Regions from separate parts of the Streptomyces sp. NPDC026417 genome, predicted to be linked through region 2. Evidence: riboswitches for the same ligand, from Rfam matches in the RefSeq annotation. Region 2 holds a riboswitch; the other holds the start of a gene.
The links. A riboswitch is a leader RNA that binds a small molecule or an ion and turns the genes downstream of it on or off. The one in region 2 is predicted to bind thiamine pyrophosphate.
Positions count from the first base shown of each region.

Region 1: another riboswitch for thiamine pyrophosphate. It lies ahead of thiO (glycine oxidase ThiO); the one in region 2 lies ahead of ACZ4NT_RS22820 (purine-cytosine permease family protein).

Region 1 is NZ_JBVHPY010000010.1:76,165-82,510, forward strand. It holds gene ACZ4NT_RS17750 (deoxyribonuclease IV) at 1-270, opposite strand, end outside; gene pknB (Stk1 family PASTA domain-containing Ser/Thr kinase) at 361-2,286, opposite strand; gene ACZ4NT_RS17760 (thiazole synthase) at 2,423-3,217, opposite strand; gene thiS (sulfur carrier protein ThiS) at 3,221-3,421, opposite strand; gene thiO (glycine oxidase ThiO) at 3,418-4,614, opposite strand; TPP riboswitch at 4,612-4,724, opposite strand; gene ACZ4NT_RS17775 (avidin-fold protein) at 4,776-5,126, shown strand; gene ACZ4NT_RS17780 (NAD(P)/FAD-dependent oxidoreductase) at 5,222-6,346, shown strand, end outside.
Region 2 is NZ_JBVHPY010000014.1:200,948-207,293, reverse strand. It holds gene ACZ4NT_RS22830 (DUF4232 domain-containing protein) at 603-1,337, shown strand; gene thiD (bifunctional hydroxymethylpyrimidine kinase/phosphomethylpyrimidine kinase) at 1,372-2,199, opposite strand; gene ACZ4NT_RS22820 (purine-cytosine permease family protein) at 2,247-3,647, opposite strand; TPP riboswitch at 3,637-3,731, opposite strand; gene ACZ4NT_RS22815 (ComEC/Rec2 family competence protein) at 3,777-4,817, opposite strand; gene ACZ4NT_RS22810 (hypothetical protein) at 4,814-6,094, opposite strand; gene ACZ4NT_RS22805 (caspase family protein) at 6,091-6,346, opposite strand, start outside.

The sequences.
Region 1 (6,346 bases), on a different contig from region 2:
CTTCTCGACGGTCGCCTCGGTGTGCGAACCGAAGTTGATCAGGTACGGGGCGTGCACATAGGCGGGAATCGACTCGGCGGCGCACGCGGTGCGGAAGGCCTCGTCCTGCTTCGGGTTGCCGACGGGCGTCGCCCAGCCACGCGGGTTGGCGACGAAGACCTGGACGGCCTCGGCGCCGATCTCGCGGGCGTAGGTCAGACCGACGGTGTCGAGGCCCCCGGCCACCGGGACATGGCCGCCGACGGGGTTGCGGAGCTGCTTGCTGGTCACGCCCTTCAGGGTGTCATGCGCTGCCGGATGCTCCGGAGGCGGATGTCCCCCTGCCGGGCCGGCCGCCCCCGCGGAGGCCGCCGGCACCGCTCAGCGGATCTCGATGGTGATCGTCGACCCCTTCGGGGCCTTGTCCCCGCCGTCCACCGACTGGCTCTTGACCGTGTCCCCGAAGAGCCCGAGCAGCCCCCGGTCCTTGTCGACCTCGAACCCGGCGTCCTCCAGCTCCTGCGTCGCGTCGTCCACGTCGTCCCCCACGACGTCCGGGACCTCGATCATCTCCGGGCCCTTGGAGAGGGTCAGCGTCACGGTGTCGCCCTCGGCGAGCTGCTTCTCGTCGCCGGCCGGCTTCTGCTCGACGACCTCGCCCTTGTCGTAGTCCGACGACGTCACCCGCTCCGGGGCGACCTTGACCTTCAGGCCCGCGTCCTCCAGCTCCTCGGTGGCGTCCTCGACCGACGAACCCGTGACGTCGGGCACGTCGATCGCGCGGCCCCTGCTCACCGTGATCGCGATGGCCGACCCGGCGTGCCGCTCGGTCCCTGCCTCCGGGTCCGTCCCGATCACGGAGCCCCGGTCGACGTCCTCGCTGAAGTCGCGGGTGACCATCCCGGCCGCCAGGCCCGCCGACTTCAGCCGGTCCCTGGCGCTCTGCAGCGTCTCGCCCTCCAGATCGGGCACCTTCACCATCTCGGGGCCCTTGGAGAGGGTGAGCGTCACCGAATCGTTCTCCCGGATGCGCTCGCCGACCCCGGGGTCGACCGCGCTGACCGTGCCGCGCTTGACGGTGTCGCTGAAGTCCCGCCTGACCTCCTTGACGTCGAGGCCGGCCGCTTCGAGCCGGTCCCTCGCCTGGGCCTCGGTCTTCTCCAGCACCGGCGGGACCTTGGTGAACTGGCCGGAGTTGATGTACCAGACGCCGGCGCCGACGCCGAACACCAGCAGCACGGCCGCGACGATCGCGAGCATTCCGCGCCGGGGCCGCGCCCCGGCGGGCCGCGGCGGGACCGGCGGGCTCTCGAAGCGGCTGGTCCGGTTCAGCCGGGCGTCGTCCTCGTTCACCGGCAGCGGCCGCTGCCCGGACAGGGAGCGCGGGATCACGCTCGTGCGGTCCTCGGCGCCGTCGTGCCCCGTGGCCACGGCCTTCGGCGGTACGGCGTCCAGCTGTTCGGCGCTCAGGCCGCCCCGCGCCTCCAGCACCTCCGCGAGGAGCGCCACCGCGTCGTACGGCCGCACCTCGGGATTGCGGGCGGTCGCCGAGGCGACCAGGCCGTCGAGCGCGAAGGGCAGCCCCGGCACGGCGGCCGACGGCGGCGGCACATCCGCGTGCAGATGCTGGTAGAGCACCTGCGCGGGGGAGTCGCCGGAGTGCGGCTTGTCACCGCAGAGCATCTCGTACAGGACGACACCGCACGCGTACACGTCGACGCGGGGGTCGGCCGTGCCGTGCTCTATCTGCTCCGGGGCGAGGTACGAGACGGTGCCGAGGACCGATCCGGTGGTGTTCGTCACCGTGTCCACGGCCCGGACGAGACCGAAGTCCGCCACCTTGACCCGGCCGTCGTCCCCTATGAGGACGTTCTCCGGCTTCATGTCGCGGTGCACGAACCCCGCGCGGTGCGCGGCGCCGAGCGCGGCGAGCACCGGCTCCAGGATGTCGAGCGCGGCCCGCGGCTGCAGCGCCCAGCGCTCGCGCAGCACGTCGCGCAGGGTGCAGCCGGCCACGTACTCCATGGCCAGGTAGACGTACGACCCGTCGGTCCCCTGGTCGAAGACCTGCACCACGTTCGGGTGGGCGAGCCGGGCCACCGACTTGGCCTCCCGGATGAACCGCTCGACGAACGAGGCGTCGGCGGCCAGCGTCGGGTGCATCACCTTGAGCGCGAGCACACGGTCCAGGCGGGTGTCCAGGGCCCGGTAGACCGTGGCCATCCCGCCGACCGCGATCCGCGCGTCGACGCGGTAGCGGCCGTCGAGCACCTGCCCGACAAGCGGGTCCTGAAGGGTCGTATCCACGCAGGTGAGTCTACGAGCCGCCACTGTCACGCCCACCCGGTCCGCTGGTTCCGGGGGCGGAATGCAGCAGACCTGTGACTGTTGTGTGCCTTTGCGGACGCCGCCGCCGTACCGGGGTACGGCCTGCGGGCCCGTCCTAGAAAGCGGGGCGCTCGGGGTCCAGACGCGCCAGCCCCTCGGCGGGCGAGGAGGCCTCCGCGAAGTGCCGGCGCGGGATGCGGCCCGCCCGGTACGCCAGGCGTCCCGCCTCCACCGCGTGCCGCATGGCGTCGGCCATCAGCACCGGCTCCCGGGCCCGGGTCACGGCCGAGGCGAGCATCACCCCCGCGCAGCCCAGCTCCATGGCGAGCGCGGCGTCCGAGGCCGTGCCGGCGCCGGCGTCCAGGATGACCGGCACGTGCGCGTGTTCCACGATCAGCTGGAAGTTGTGCGGGTTGCGGATCCCGAGGCCGGAACCGATGGGCGAGCCCAGCGGCATGATCGCGGCGCAGCCGGCGTCCTGGAGCCTGCGCGCCAGGACCGGGTCGTCGTTCGTGTACGGCAGCACGGTGAAGCCGTCGTCCACGAGCGTCTCCGCGGCGTCGAGCAGCTCGATCGGATCGGGCAGCAGGGTGCGCTCGTCGGCGATGACCTCCAGTTTGACCAGGTCGGTGCCGAGGGCCTCGCGGGCGAGACGGGCGGTCAGGACGGCCTCGCCCGCCGTGAAGCAGCCCGCCGTGTTCGGCAGGACGCGGATGCCGAGCCGGCCGAGCACGGACAGCACCGAACCGTGCGCCTCGGGGCTCACCCGGCGCATCGCGACCGTCGTCAGCTCCGTGCCGGAGGCCACCAGCGAACGCTCCAGCACGTCCAGGCTGGGCGCGCCGCCGGTGCCCATGATCAGGCGGGACGAGTAGGTCGTACCGCCGAGGACGAAGGGATCGTCGGCCATGGGTCAGCCTCCTTGGACGGCGGTGAGGACTTCGACGCGGTCGCCCTCGGCGAGGTCCGTGCCGGACCACTGCGCGCGCGGGACGACGGTCTCGTTCAGGGCTGCGGCGACCCCCGAGGGGGCCGCGGTGAGGGTGGCGACGAGCGCGTCGAGCGCGGTGCCCGCGGCGATCCGCCGCGGCTCGCCGTTGACGTAGATGTTCATGCGGGCTGCTCCGTGCGGGCCGGGCTGAAGCGCTTGGGGGTGAAGGGGCGTGCCTCGTCCGGGAGTTCACCGGTGGCGAGGACGTGCGCCATCGCGTCGCCGGTGACCGGCGTGAGCAGGACGCCGTTGCGGTAGTGGCCGGTGGCCAGCAGGAGGCCGTCCAGTCCGGTCGGGCCGAGCAGCGGCGCGTTGTCCGGTGAGCCCGGACGCAGTCCCGCGCGCGTCTCGGTCAGCGGCAGCTCGGTGATGCCGGGGACCAGCTCGTGGGCGTCGCGCAGCAGCTCGTACACGCCGCCCGCGGTGACCGTGGTGTCCCAGCCCAGCTCCTCGCTGGTGGCGCCCACCACCAGCTCCCCGTTCTCGCGCGGCACCAGGTAGACCTGGCTGCCGCGCACGACGGCGCGCACGGTCCGGCTCAGGAACGGCGCGTACCGCTTCGGCACGGTCAGCCGCAGCACCTGCCCCTTCACGGGGCGCACCGGCGGCAGCAGGTCGTCGGGCACCCCCGCCAGCCGTCCGCTGAGGCTGCCCGCGGCGAGCACCACCTGGCCGGCCGCGAGTCCGGTGCCGTCGGCGGTGCGCACACCGGCGGCCCGGCCCCGTTCGACGGTCAGGCGCTCGGCCCAGGTGCGGTGCAGGACCACTCCGGCGCGCTCGCAGGCCACGACCAGGGCGGCGGCGAGCCGGCGCGGATCGATCTGGTGGTCGCCGTCCACCCGCAGCCCGCCGCGCACACCGGGTGCGAGCATCGGCTCCAGACGGCGGCAGTCACGGCCGCTGAGCCACTCCGACTCCAGGCCCGACTGCTGTTGCAGGGCGTGCAGTTCGCGCAGATGGGCGCGGTCGTCGGAGTCGAGCGCGACGGCGAGCGTGCCGCACCGGCGGTAGCCGAGGCCGAGGCCGGACGCCTCGGTCAGCTCGGCCACGAAGTCCGGATAGCGGCGCGCGGAGGCCAGATTGAGGCCCAGCAGGGTCTGCTCGCCGTAGTGCAGCTCGGTGACGGCGGCCAGCATGCCGGCGGCCACCTGCGCGGCGCCGCCGCCCGGCTCGGGGTCCACGACCGCGGCCGTCAGCCCCCGCTGCGCCGCCCGCCAGGCGGTCACCAGACCGATGATGCCGCCGCCCACGACCAGGACGTCCGACGGGCCCGTGGATCCCCGCGCGGTGGGCGCGGCGTGCGATGTACGCGACATGGGCGTCCAGCCCCTCCCTTCGCCGGCATGACCCGGATCAGGTTCGTACGGTCGGAGGCCGTCCAGCCTCCCTCTCAGCCCGGTGCGTCCGGGCTCCCGCGTGTGCTTTACGTTGGCCACCCTAGCCCGTCGTCCCGCACCCCAGTAGAGGAGCTCCCCGCATGGCCCGCTCGCTCGACGGCCTCGTCCTCGCCCCGGTCGCCGACCAGGCGCCGGGCCAGGTCGGCACCCGCACCCGCTTCGCCTACCACGAGCGGAACGGCGAGATCTGGGCCGAGTACGCGGGCGGCGATGTCGTACGAGGTCATCTGGTGGGTAGGCGTGAAGGTGACCGCCTCGACTTCCGGTACGTGCAGCTGAAGCACGACGGGACGACCTCCTCGGGGCACTGCGTGTCCTCGGTCGTCGAGCTGGCCGACGGACGGGTACGGCTGGAGGAGAGCTGGCAGTGGGAGTCTCAGGAGGGCAGTGGGACGAGCGTGGTGGAGGAGATCACCCAGCACGCCCCCTGACTGACGAGCCGTCAGGTGTCTATGGTGATCAGGTGAACGAGCGGACGCGGGCTGAGGAGCGCACGGCGGGGCGGGTCGTCGTCGTGGGCGCGGGCATGGCCGGGGTGCAGACCGCGGTCGCCCTGCGGGAACAGGGCTTCACCGGCACGGTGACCCTGATCGGCGCGGAGCAGCACCAGCCGTACGACAGGCCGCCGCTGTCCAAGGCGGTGCTGCTCGGCAAGGCCGAGGGCTCCGCCTTCGACCTCGACTTCGAGGCGCTCGGCATCGGACTGCGCCTCGGCTGCGAGGTGTTCGGCGTGCGCCCCGAGGACCACGAGCTGGACACCGCCGACGGTCCCGTGCCGTACGACGTCCTGGTCCTCGCGACCGGGGCGGAACCGATCCGCCTGCCGGGCACCGAGGGCGTGCCCGGAGTCCATCTGCTGCGCACCCTGGACGACGCCGAGCGGCTGCGCCCGGTGCTCGCGGAGCAGCACGACATCGTGGTGGTCGGAGCCGGCTGGATCGGCGCCGAGTTCGCGACCGCCGCCCGCGAGGCCGGCTGCGCGGTGACCGTGGTCGAGGCCGCCGACCGGCCGCTGGCCGGGGCCCTGCCGCCCGAGGTGGCCGCCCCCATGGCGTCCTGGTACGCCGACAGCGGCGCCGCGCTGCGCACCCACGCGCGCGTCGAGCGCGTCGAGCCCGGCGCCGTGGTCCTGGACGACGGCTCGCGGGTGCCCGCGGGCGCGGTCGTCGTGGGCATCGGGGCCCGCCCCGCGACCGGCTGGCTCGGCGGCTCCGGCATCGAGCTCGGCGCCCACGGCGAGATCGTGGCCGACGCGCACCTGCGCACCTCCGCGCCCGACGTCTACGCGGTCGGCGACTGCGCCTCCTTCCCGTCCGGGCGGTACGAGGGCCGCCTGCTGGTCCACCACTGGGACAACGCCCTCCAGGGCCCGCGCACGGTGGCGGCGAACATCATCGGCGAGGCCCCCGCGGCCTACGACCCGGTGCCCTACTTCTGGTCCGAGCAGTTCGGCCGCTTCGTCCAGTACGTCGGCCACCACGCGTCCGCCGACACGACCCTGTGGCGCGGCGACCCCTCGGGTGCCGCCTGGACGGTCTGCTGGCTGCGCGAGGGCCGCCTGGTCGCCCTGCTCGCGGTGGGCCGTCCCCGGGACCTGGCCCAGGGGCGCAAGCTCATCGAGGCGGGTACGCCGATGGACGCGGACGCGCTG
Region 2 (6,346 bases):
CGGGAGCGTCCGGGTCGAGGACGCCTCGGGGCGGCTCTCGCCGGAGGTGCCCGCCGGCTGGGACCGGCGGCTCCGCGACGCCGGCTGGAATCCGGGCAGTGTCGGGCTGCGGGACGGCCGCGCGCCCGGCCTGCCGCCGCGGACGACCTCACCGACTGGGCGGACTCGACGCCGGGGTGGACGGGGCGCCGGCGGGCCTCAGCGAGCACGGCGACATGGGGGCCGGGGTCGCCCGGATCGCCGGCCCCGAGTGCCGCTGCGCGGGCAGCCGCGTTCACACCGGCAGGCGCCGGCACGGGGTGCTGCGGACGTGGGACGGCTGTCCGGGGAGGCGGGGGCGCGCTCGCGGAGGCGGGGCCGGCCCCGGCGGGCGGTGGCGGCGGGCCGCAGGTGTACGTGCAGATCCGCCGGCACGCAGCGGAAGCCGACGGCGGCGACGCCGTCGACCGGGTGCTCGACTCCGTACGGGTCGGAGACCGGCTCCCGCGTCCGCCGTTCCCGCGAACTTTTCCGCCTCCCGGTGCATCGGACAGGGGTGACGGGGCACAACGCGCCCTGTGCACGCGTCGGGACGCGTGCGACGACGACCGAGGAGTTGTGGCATGGCGACCTTCCTGCGCGGCGACGCGGACCCGGACGGCACGGCCCCCGCACGGCGCACCCCCTCCCCCGCACGCGGGGTGTCCCTGCTCGCGGGCCTCGCGGTGCTCGGGCTGCTGACCGCCTGCGGCAGCGACGACGGGGCGAGCGGCGCCCCGACGAAGCTCTCCGCCACGGCCGGACCGGCCTCCGGTACGCGCACGACGGACGCCGGCTCCGGGAGCGACACAAGTCCGTCCGGCGGCGCGACACCGACCGGGGCGGCGAAGACCTCGGCGTCCGCCTCGGTCCCGGCCGCCGAGGGGAGCGCTCCCCCGGGCGGCCGGTGCCACACCCCTGAGCTGCGCGCCTCGGTCGGTGACAACGACCCGGGCGCCGGGCAGGAGAACTTCGCGGTCGTCCTCACCAACCGTTCCTCGCGCACCTGCACTGTGCGCGGCTTCCCCGGCGCGGCCTTCGTCGACGCGTCCGGCAAGCAGCTCGGGCCCGATCCGAAGCGGTCCTCGGAGAAGGCGACGACCGTCACCCTGGCTCCGGGACAAAGCGCCTGGGCCGGTCTGACCTTCTCCAACCCCGAGATCAGCGGTGCCGGGACGGCGACTCGGGCCACCCTCCTCGTCACCCCGCCGGACGAGAAGGCGCCGCTCAAGGTGAAGTGGACTCAGGGCGAGGTGCCGGTGTCCGGCAACGCCTCCACGGTCTCCCTGACGGTCCTGCGCGCGGGGTCCGGCACCTGACCGGTCGCCGTGGCCGCGGACCTGCCTCCCGGGGTCAGCGGTCCACCCGCAGCCGCCAGCCGTGGTCGACCGGGCCCAGGCCCGCGCCGAGAGGGAAGCCCGCCGCTATCGCGCCCGTGACGTAGTCCTTGGCGCGGCGCACCGCGTCGGGCACCTCCCGGCCCCGGGCCAGGCCCACGGCGATCGCGGAGGCCAGGGTGCAACCGGTGCCGTGGGTGTGGCGGTTGTCGTGGCGGGGCGCGCGCAGCCAGTGCTCCTCGCTGCCGTCGGTGAGCAGGTCGACGGCTTCGCCGGGCAGATGCCCGCCCTTCACCAGCACCCAGCGCGGCCCGAACGACAGCAGTCGCCGGGCCGCCTCGGCCATGCCCCGGTCGTCCGTGGCGCGGATGCCGGTGAGCTGCGCCGTCTCGTCCAGGTTCGGCGTCGCCACGGTGGCGACCGGCAGCAGCACCGTGCGGACGGCGTCCAGCGCCTCGTCGGCGAGCAGCCGGTCGCCGTGCTTGGACACGCTGACCGGGTCCACGACCGCGGGGGCGGCGGTGTCCGCCAGCAACTCGGCGACGGTCCGCACGAGTTCGGGCGAGGCGAGCATGCCGGTCTTCACCGCCTGCACACCGATGTCGTCCACGACGCTGCGGTACTGCGCCCGGACCGCGTCGGCCGGCAGTTCCCAGGCGCCCTGGACGCCGACGGAGTTCTGGGCGGTGACCGCGGTCAGCACGCTCATCCCGTGCGCGCCCAGCGCGAGCATCGTCTTGAGGTCCGCCTGGATGCCCGCGCCGCCGCCGGAGTCCGATCCGGCGACGGTCAGGACACGGGGCGGCGCGGGGGACGCACCCGCGGGGGTGGTGGACGGTGTCATACCTGGTTCTCCCTGAAGGCGTGGGGACGCGACGGCGGGGTGCGGCGTCAGCGCCGCGTGCGCAGGCGCAGCGGCGCGTAGACCACGAGCGCCGCGACGAAGGCCGCCGGGTAGGCGAGGTCGGCACCGTGCAGGGCCTCGGCGACCGGACCGACGTACAGACCGGTGCTCATGAACGGCACCGCCGCTGCGAAAGCGGCGACGAACGCGACGAGCGCCGGCCACCAGGAGCCCGGCCGGGCGGCCTCCGTGGCCGGGTCGACGGGCGCGCCGCCGCGCGCCCGGGCCCGCCCGATCCAGTCGACCACCACGACGGCGACGAAGCCCGGAATCCAATAGCCGACGAGGAGCAGTACGTTCTGGAAGCGGGTGGTGGTGTCGGCCGCGTGCATCCACAGCACGAGCGGGAAGCCGAGAGCGGCGGCGAGGGCGGCGGCGACCGGGCGGGGCAGCCGGACCCCCATGGTCTGCAGCGCCAGGGAGCCGCTGTAGTCGTTCATGGCGTTGCTGCACAGGGCGGCGAGGGCGACGGAGAGCAGGCCCAGCGCGCCGGGCACGCCGCCGCCGAGCAGCCTGTCCACGCCCCTGGCGGTCTGGTCGGTGAAGACGGCCGCGCCCCACAGGCCGAGCGCCTGGACGGCGACGAAGGAGGCGCCGAGCCCGAGGAGGGTGCACCAGAACATCCGGGTCCGGGACGCGGTGCGCGGCAGATAGCGGCTGAAGTCACTGGCGTACGGGGCCCAGGAGAGGGCGAGGCTGAGCGCGACGGTGCAGGTCAGGACGAAGGCGCCGGCGCGGTCGGCCCCGTGCGCGGTGGCCTCGGCGGTGTGCTGGGCGCCGGTCGCGAGCTTGGCGGTGAGGGCGGCGAAGGCGGCGGCCAGGGCGAAGGTCATCACGGTCTGGAGCCGGTGGATCGCCTCGTACCCGAGGACGCCCAGGGCCCCCTGGGCGGCCATCACGACGAGGACGCCCAGCCAGAACGGCCAGCCGCACAGCCGGGCCAGCGCGTCCCCGCCGAACAGGCCGATGAGCGCGTCCCAGGCGATGGAGGACAGCCACTGGAGGGCGCCCGGCAGCACGACGGCACGTCCGAACGCCAGCCTGGCGAGCGGGAGTTGGCCCGCTCCGGTGAGACTGCCCCAGGTGCCCAGGTACGCGGTGGGCACGGCTCCGAGAAGGGTGCCGAGGACGACGGCGGTGAGCGCGGTGGCGAAGTCGAGGCCGAGCGCGATGCCGAGGGTGCCGGTGAACACGCCGGTCATGGTCAGGTTGGGCGCGAACCACACCGTGAACAGCCGGCCCGGGCCGCCGTACCGGGCGCTCTCGGGAACCGGTGCGATGCCGCGCGCCTCGACGCGCAGGTCACCGGGAGCGGCGGGCATCCGCCCGTCGAAGACGCGCTCGGGGCCGCCGAGGGCCACCTCGCCGCGGGCATGCGGCAACGACATGAGACATCCCTCCGCCAGTGCTAACTGGTTCAGGTTCGACGGGTGTGATCTCAGCCCTCGTGCGGGGCACCCCGTGTCCGGTACGGCGCACAGGATAGCCCGAGCCGTGGAGGCGGTGCCGCGCGGCCCTCAGAGTTCGAAGCCGGCGAACCCGTCCTCGGCACCGGGCGCCGGGACCGTCACCGTGTAGCCGAAGTGGTCGCGGAGTGCGGGGTCGTCCCAAGTGGCCGCGCGGTCACGGTAGTTGAAGACCAGCTCTTTCTCGGCGCCGCCGTGCCGGAGGATCCGGGCGACGGCGGTCTCGTCGGGGTGGTGGTGCCGGGCGCCGCTGGTCGAGATCAGGTAGCGGTCGCAGTCGATCAGCCCGAGCAGGTCGTTCGACAGGTTGTGGCCGCTGCCGTGGTGGGCGACCTTCAGGGCGTCCAGGTGCAGCCGGCCGCCCGCCGCCTCGGCGCGCGGCCGGATCGACTCCACCAGCCGCCCGTCGTCGGCGTCGCCGGTGAGGACGATGCGCCGGTCCTCGAACTCGAAGAGCAGGCCGATGCTGGTGGCGTTCGTGGGCGAGGCGTCGGCGCGGAACGGGGAGGCGGCGAGCTGCTCCACGTTCACGGGGCCGAAGTGCTCGAAGTCCGGCACCGGGGGGTTCTCCTCCGGGTCCCGGCCCGGGATGAGGCCGTGCCTGGCGCATTCCGCGGTCCACAGCGGGGCCAGTCGCTCCAGCCGGCCGCGGTCGGGTGAGAGCACCTCGATCGCGGACCCGTCGTCGAACCAGGCGAGCGGGCGCCCGACCTCGACGCTGCGTCCGCCGAAGGCGTCGTTCCACGGCATGCGCTGCCCGAGCAAAGTACTGGTGAGCCTCTCGCCGTCCCGGGCACCGAATCCCTCGGCGTCGAGGAGGTGGTCGAAGCCGTTGAACCACACGTCCGCGAACTCGACGGTGCGGTCGGGGTCGTCGAGCAGGGCGAGGACTCCCAGGATGTGGTCCTGGTCGACATGGGTGACCACGAGGACGTCGATCAGTCCGTCGAGGCCGGCGAGTGTGGACTTGATGCGCGGATAGGTGCGGGCGCGGCCGCCGTCGACCAGGATCCGGCGGACGAAGGTGTCGTCCCCGTACTCCAGGAGCAGGCAGTCGCCGTCCTCGCCGGGCAGCATGGTGAAGCGGATCACGGCGACCTCCTGCGCAGGGCGACGATCACGAACGGCTCCCGGGTGTCGACCCGCCACGACAGCCGGCGGGCCCGGTCGAGCCGGTCGGCGCACGCGGGGTCGTCCGGGAACTCGGAGAGGCCGTGGATGAGGCGGCTCAGGCCCAGGGTGAAGAGGGGGACGCCGCGGTCGAAGGCCTCCACTAGGGCGCCGCGGGCCGCCGCCCGCTCGGTCTCGCTGTGGGCCCGGCGCAGATGCCGCATCGCCCACAGCACGGAACCGTCGCTCATCCAGTCGAACTCGTGCCGCAGCCGGTCGAGCCACGGGTCCCAGCGGTGCGGCTGGTCCGTCAGCTCACTGCCGACCAGGACGTACGCGCCCGCCACGGCCGCGAGCGGATTGGTGATCCGGTCGTAGAGCATGGCCTCCGCGTCGCGCACGAGCGTCGCCGCCGCGTCGAAGGCTCCGCGTGCCATGTACCCCAGGGCGGGCCCCACCCGGCTGTCGCGGACGGTCACGGAGACGGCGCTGCCGGTGGGACTCTGGCGTTCGTTGACCAGGACCTCGATCTGCGCGGCCCCCCAGGGTGCCGGCAGCGTGACGACGTACTCGTTGCCTGCCAGGCAGACGACGAGGAACTGGCACGGGCCGGTGGGCTCGTCCATGGTGGGGCTGCCGTCCTCGTCGAGCGGGCCGTGCGGTCCGAACCGGTAGAGCCGGGCCGCCTCGTCGCCGAGGTCGAGGCTGGCGACGGAGTGGGGCGAGGAGCGGGCGAGTTCGAACACGGCGGAGCGCCGCACCTGTCCGTCGGCCAGCGGAAGCATGGTCGCGAAGTGCCGGCTCTCCGGTTTCGGGTCGCCGATCCAGGCCGCGTGGCCGGGTTCGACGACGGAGTCCCACTCCCAGACCCCGGACCGCGAGCCCTGGGACCGGGGCACCGGCACCGGCTCGCCGTCGTGGTACGCGCCGTAGGACTCGATGTTGCCCATGAGGTACTGCCAGGAGTGCGACTCGTAGGGCGAACCGGCGGTGCAGAGCGTGACGACGGTGTGGGCGCCCTCCCGGACCTGGGCGTCCTTGGACAGGACGACTCCCGAGGGCAGCCGGGCGGAGACGACGTAGTGGCCCGGAGCGACCTCGTAGCGGGCCGGCGGCCCCGAAGTACCGCAGGGGAACAGCACGTTGCGGTGGGTGGCCCCGCCGTCCGCCGCGAAGATGTTGCCGACGACCCGGGCCCCGTCGGGCAGGTCCGTCTCGTGCAGGCTCAGCGCGACACTCACGCTCAGGCCGGTACTCATTGCTTCACCAGCTGCACACGGCGGAAGACGGGTCGGACGGTGACGGACTTGCGCTGTACGTCCCGGTCGCCCAGCCTGGCCTCGAAGTCGTAGTCGCCGAAGCGCAGTTCGATGGCCCATTCACTCGCCGGGTCCGCTCCGCCGCCCTCCCCCGGGGCGCGCCGCAGACGCTCGCAGCCCGCCTCGCGGCAGACGAACTCCGCGGCGGCGTTGTCCTGGGCGGACGCGCAGCTCACGTACACCGGGACGACC